Linked DNA regions of Rubrivivax gelatinosus IL144. The protein of the gene in region 2 binds, or shares a complex with, the protein of the main gene of each other region. Links are inferred from orthologs where the notes say so. Each region holds a gene or a part of one and is shown on either strand. Other genes may lie near its edges.

Region 1 (3,068 bases), 770 kb from region 2 along the record:
GCGCGAGCTGAACGCGGCCTGGGCCGAGCGCGCCTCCGACTCGCCGCTGAAGACGCCCGAACAGGCGCTGACGCTGGCGTCGATCGTCGAGAAGGAAACCGGGCGCGAAGCCGACCGCGCGCTGGTCGCCGGCGTTTTCAGCAACCGCCTGCGCGTGGGCATGCCGCTGCAGACCGACCCTGCGGTGATCTACGGCCTGGGCGAGCGTTTCGACGGCAACCTGCGCCGCGCCCACCTGGACACCGACGGGCCGTACAACACCTACACCCGGCCCGGCCTGCCGCCGACGCCGATCGCGATGCCGGGCCGCGCCTCGCTGCGCGCCGCGGTGCAGCCGGCGCCGACCAAGGCGCTGTACTTCGTCGCGCGCGGCGACGGCAGCAGCCAGTTCAGCGAAACGCTGGACGCCCATAATCGCGCGGTGAACCAGTTCCAGCGCGGCCGCAAGTGAGGGCAGGCCGCTTCCTCAGCTTCGAAGGCATCGACGGCGCCGGCAAGAGCTCGCACATCGAGTGGCTGGCCGGCTGGCTGCGCGCGCGCGGCCGCGAGGTGCTGGTGACGCGCGAACCCGGCGGCACCGAACTCGCCGAGCGCCTGCGCGAGCTGGTGCTGCACCAGGGCATGGACGCGCTGACCGAGGCGCTGCTGGTCTTCGCCGCGCGCCGCGACCACCTCGTCACGCGCATCGAACCGGCGCTGGCCGCCGGCGCCGTCGTGCTCTGCGACCGCTTCACCGACGCGACCTTCGCCTACCAGGGCGCCGGCCGCGGCTTCGACCTCGGCGTGCTCGCCACGCTCGAGTCCTGGGTGCAGCAGGGTCGCCAGCCCGACCTGACCGTCTGGTTCGACCTGCCGCCGGCGGTCGCCGCCGCGCGCCGCGCCGCGGTGCGCGCGCCCGACCGCTTCGAGAGCCAGGACGAGGCCTTCTTCGAGCGCGTGCGCGCGGGCTACGCGCGCCGCGCCGAGGCCGACCCGGGGCGCTTCGCGATCCTCGATGCCGCGGCCACGCCCGAGGCAGTGCGGGTGCAGCTCGAAGCCGTGCTGGAGTCGCGCGGCCCGTGGTGAATCTGGTCGTCGACGAGCACGGCGCGCCGCCGCTGCCCTGGCTGGCCGCGCCGCTGGCCGATGCGCTGGCTCGCCAGCGTGGCCATGCGCTGCTGCTGCACGGCGCGGCCGGCATCGGCACGCTGCATTTCGCCGCCGCGCTGGCGCAGAGCTGGCTCTGCGAAGGCCACGACGGCCACCCGCGCCCGGCCTGCGGCCGCTGCCCGAGCTGCCATCTCGTGCAGAGCAAGCTGCACCCGGACCTGCTGGTGCTGATGCCCGAGACGCTGCGCCAGGCCCATGCCTGGCCGTTCCCGGGCGACAAGCCCGAGGACGAAGGCAAGAAGAAGCCCAGCCGCCAGATCCGCATCGACGAGATCCGCCATGCGATCGACTGGGTGGCGCGCACCACCTCGCGTGGCCGCGGCAAGGTCGTCGTGCTGCACCCGGCCGAGGCGATCAACCTGCAGGCCGCCAACGCGCTGCTGAAGACGCTGGAAGAGCCGCCTGCCGGTACCCGGCTGCTGCTGGGCGCCGGCGACCCCCAGCATCTGCTGCCCACGGTGCGCAGCCGCTGCCACCGCGTCGCGCTCGCCGCGCCGCCGGCAGACCAGGCGCGCGACTGGCTGGCCGGGCAGGGCGTGGCCGAACCCGAGGTGCTGCTGGCCGCCGCCGCCGGCCGGCCGCTGGACGCGCAGGCGCTGGCCAAGGACGGCGTCAGCGCCGCCGCCTGGCGCGCGCTGCCCGCGGCGCTGGCGCGTGGCCAGGCCCAGGCGCTGTCCGGCTGGCCGGTGCCGCGCGTCGTCGACGCGCTGCAGAAGCTCTGCCACGACGCCGCGGCGGTCGGGGCCGGCGCCGCACCGCGCTACTTCCCCGAAGGCAGCGTGCCGCGCGCACGCAGTGCCCAGGCGCTGCACGAGTGGCACGAGGCCTTGCAGCGTGTCGCGCGCCACGACGAACACCCGTGGCACGAAGCGCTGTTGATCGAGGCGCTGGTGGCCCAGGCGAGCGCCGCGCTTACACTGCGCGGATGACAGATCGGCTGCCGTCGAGACACGGTGGGCTCGCCCCGGCCACCGCGCCGGCCGGGCAGCAGAGCCGTCCCAGCGTCATCCAGCTGGTGTTCCGCGAGAAGGGCGCGCTCTATGCCGCCTACATCCCGTTTCTCAGCGAAGGCGGCCTGTTCGTACCGACGACGCGCGACTACCGGCTCGGCGACGACATCTACCTGCTGCTGTCGCTGCCGGAGGACCCGCAGCGCTATCCGGTGGCCGGCAAGATCGCCTGGATCACCCCGGCCAACGCGTCGGGTGGCCGCACCCAGGGTGTCGGCGTGCGTTTCCCGGCCGACGAGAAGTCGCGCGCGCTGCGGCTGAAGATCGAAGAAGTGCTGGGCACCTCGATCTCCTCGTCCAAGCCGACGCAGACGATCTGACCGTCGTTCCCCCGGCCGGCGCGAGCACGGCCTCTTCCGGTTTTGTTTCGCATGTTTGTCGACTCGCACTGCCACCTGACGTTTCCCGAATTGCACGACCGCGTCCAAGCCATCCTGGCTGACATGGCCGCGGCCGACGTGCGCGCCGCGCTGACGATCTGCACCACGCTCGAGGAGTTCGAGACCGCGCACGCGCTGGCGATGGCGCACCGCAACCTCTGGTGCAGCGTCGGCGTGCACCCGGACACCGAAGGCCAGGCCGAGCCCGACCAGGCGACGCTGGTGGCGCTGGCGTGCCGCGCGCGTGTCGTCGCGATCGGCGAGACCGGCCTGGACTACTACCGCCTCAACGGCCGCAGCCTGGCCGAGATGGAGTGGCAGCGAGAGCGTTTCCGCGTGCACATCCGCGCCGCGCGCGAGACCGGCCTGCCGCTGGTCGTGCACACGCGCTCGTCGGCCGAGCACACGCTGGCGATCCTGAAGGAAGAGGGCGCCGGCAAGGTGCGCGGCGTCTTCCACTGCTTCACCGAGACGCGCGAGGTCGCGCGTGCCGCGCTGGACCTCGGATTCCACGTCTCGTTCTCCGGCA
Region 2 (2,954 bases):
CTGCCGCCGGCGGCCCAGTAGGCCTGCACGACCAGCGGCGTGGCGCCGACGGTGATCAGGTCGTTGACCGCCATCGCGATCGTGTCCTGCGCTATTGCCGAGTAGTAGCTGCGGCCGGTGAGCTTTTGCATCTCGTCGGCGACCAGGGCCTTGCTGCCCAGGCATTCGACGATGCTGGCGAGGTAGAACGGGCCGACGTCGACGACGTAGGCGGATTCGCCGCGCGAGGCCTTCACCTCGGTGAAGCCGTGGCCCGCGAGATGCGGGGCGGTGGCGGCGGCGGCGCGCTGCGCGGCCACTTTGAGCGGGTCGATCAGGTCGTAGACGACGCCGGACTGCTCGTAGCTCAGCGGAGTGTTGGCGGGTGCTTGCATGGGCCGGGATTATCGCCCCCCGCCCGTAGAATGGCCCGGTGAGCTACGTCGTCCTCGCGCGCAAATACCGTCCCCGCAGCTTCGACCAGATGGTCGGCCAGGAGCACGTCGTCCGTGCGCTGAGCAACGCGCTGGAGCAGCAGCGGCTGCACCACGCCTACCTCTTCACCGGCACGCGCGGGATTGGCAAGACCACCGTCTCGCGCATCCTGGCCAAGAGCCTGAACTGCACCGGGCCCGATGGCACCGGCGGCATCACCGCGCATCCCTGCGGCGTCTGCAGCGCCTGTACCGAGATCGACGGCGACCGCTACATCGACTACATCGAGCTCGACGCGGCCAGCAACCGCAGCATCGACGAGATCCGCGACCTGATCGAGCGTGCCGCCTACAAGCCCGGCATCGGCCGCTTCAAGGTCTTCATGATCGACGAGGCGCATCAGCTGACCAAGGACGCCTTCAACGCGCTGCTGAAGACGCTGGAGGAGCCGCCCGAGTACCTGAAGTTCGTGCTCGCGACGACCGACCCGGAGAAGATGCTGCCGACGGTGCTGTCGCGCTGCCTGCAGTTCAACCTGCGGCCGATGGCGCCGCAGACGGTGCACGAGCACCTGCAGGAGGTGCTGGCCGCCGAGCACGTGCCGCACGACGAGGCCTCGCTGCGCCTGCTCTCGCGTGCCGCGCGCGGATCGATGCGCGACGCGCTGTCGCTGACCGACCAGGCCATCGCCTACGGTGGCGGCCGGGTCGACGAGGCCGTCGTGCGCGGCATGCTGGGCAGCGTCGACCGCGGCCATGCACGCCGGCTCGTCGAGGCGCTGGCCGCACGCGACGGCGCCGCGGTGCTGGCCACCGTCGACGCGCTGCGCGCGATGGGCCTGTCGGCCTCGGCGACGCTGGAGGAACTGGCCTCGCTGCTGCAGCAGATGGCCGTCGAGCAGGCCGTTCCCGGCGCGCTGGATGCGCAGGACCCCGACACCGAGGACGCGCGTGCGCTGGCCAGCGTGCTGCCACCCGACGAGACGCAGCTGCTCTACAGCATCGCGCTGCACGGCCGCGCCGAGCTGGCGCTGATGAGCGACGAGTACGGCGCGCTGACGATGGTGCTGCTGCGCCTGCTGGCCTTCCCGCCGGCCGGTGCCGCGCCGGTGCCGCCGCGCGAAGCGCCGCGTTCGGCGCCGCTGCGCGCGCCATCGCCGCCGGCGATGACGATGCCGGTGGCCAAGGCTGCTGCGCCGGTCGTCCCGGCCTCGCCGCCGCCGCGGCCTGTGCCGGTGGCGCCGGTGGTCGCGCCGCAGCCTGCGGCACCCGCGTCCGCGCCTGTTGCCGAACGCCGCCGCGAACCTCCTGCGCCGGCGCCGCAGGCGGCTCCTGAACGCATCGAAACGCGCTCGGCACCGCCTGACGACGAGCCGCCCTGGGGCCGTGACGACGAGCCGCCGCCCGAAGGCGAGTACCGACACGCCGTTCCGGCGCCGTCGCGCAGGCCGGCTGCAGTGCCGGATCCGGAGCCCGAGCGCTTCGAGCCCGCTCCGGTCGACGCCGTGCCCGACGAACCGCCTCCCGTCGAACGCCGCCCGCGCCCGGTGCGCCGCGACGAGCCGCCCGCGCCGCCGCCGCGCACGCCGCTGGGCGACCGCTGGTATGCGCTGTGCCAGGCGATGGCCGAGCGCGGTGCCGTCTCGGCGCTGCTGCGTGAACTCGCCTGGCAGGGCGGGCTGGTCGAGGTCGACGAGGCCGCCGCGCCGCAGCGCTGGCGGCTGCAGGTCGAACGCGAGTCGCTGCGCACCAATGCGCTGCGCGAGAAGCTGGCGGCCGCGATGGCCGCGGAGCTCGGCGCGCCGGTCGATCTGGTGCTCGAACCCGGTTCGCCCGAGGACACGCCGGCCAAGCGTGACGCCTGGGAGCGCACGCGCCGCCAGCAGGAGGCCGAGCACACGATCCGCCACGACCCGGTGGTGCTGGAGCTGATGCGTCAGTTCCCCACGGCACGCCTGGTGCCGAACTCGATCAAGCCGGTCTGAGCGGCGCTGCCGCACGACGATAATCCCGCGTTTTCGGCGGCCCCGAGGCCGCCACGAAAGGACACGACGATGATGAAGGGCCAACTCGCCGGGCTGATGAAGCAGGCCCAGGCGATGCAGGAAAACATGAAGCGCGCCCAGGAAGAGCTGGCGCAGCTGGAGGTCGAGGGCCAGTCGGGCGCCGGCCTGGTGAAGGTCGTGATGACCTGCAAGCACGACGTGCGCCGCCTGAGCATCGACCCCAGCCTGCTGGCCGACGACAAGGACATGCTCGAAGACCTGGTCGCCGCCGCGTTCAACGATGCCGTGCGCCGTGCCGACGAGATCAGCGCCGAGAAGATGGGCAAGCTGACGGCCGGCATGCCGATGCCGCCGGGCATGAAGTTCCCGTTCTGACGCCTTGCCGATGGCCGACACCGCGCTCGACGCGCTGATCGAGGCGCTGCGGCGGCTGCCGGGCGTCGGCCAGAAGTCGGCGCAGCGCGTCGCCTTCCACCTGCTGCAGCACGACCGCGATGGCGCGCGCCGCCTGGCGCACGCGCTGGACGTCGCGGCC

What was found.
Region 1: the proteins of dnaX (region 2) and RGE_RS12680 are in contact, whole or in part, in a cryo-EM structure (PDB 8GIZ), measured with the Escherichia coli proteins. The link is inferred for Rubrivivax gelatinosus IL144 from one-to-one orthologs.

The regions. Positions count from the first base shown.
Region 1 is NC_017075.1:2,749,756-2,752,823, reverse strand. What follows is about bases 69-3,068. They hold RGE_RS12680 (DNA polymerase III subunit delta'), read left to right. Parts: upstream 69-1,058; coding sequence 1,059-2,078; downstream 2,079-3,068. Other genes in these bases: RGE_RS12670 (TatD family hydrolase), read left to right, coding at 2,531-3,068; RGE_RS12675 (PilZ domain-containing protein), read left to right, coding at 2,075-2,479; tmk (dTMP kinase), read left to right, coding at 448-1,065; mltG (endolytic transglycosylase MltG), read left to right, coding at 69-451. Outside these bases: more of mltG, read left to right, coding at 1-68. UniProt on the Escherichia coli protein: Part of the beta sliding clamp loading complex, which hydrolyzes ATP to load the beta clamp onto primed DNA to form the DNA replication pre-initiation complex.
Region 2 is NC_017075.1:3,519,113-3,522,066, reverse strand. Bases 20-2,905 are described here. They hold dnaX (DNA polymerase III subunit gamma/tau), read left to right. Parts: upstream 20-412; coding sequence 413-2,398; downstream 2,399-2,905. Other genes in these bases: recR (recombination mediator RecR), read left to right, coding at 2,805-2,905; RGE_RS16065 (YbaB/EbfC family nucleoid-associated protein), read left to right, coding at 2,468-2,794; RGE_RS16075 (AIR synthase-related protein), read right to left, coding at 20-374. In the rest of the region: more of RGE_RS16075, read right to left, coding at 1-19; more of recR, read left to right, coding at 2,906-2,954. UniProt on the Escherichia coli protein: Part of the beta sliding clamp loading complex, which hydrolyzes ATP to load the beta clamp onto primed DNA to form the DNA replication pre-initiation complex.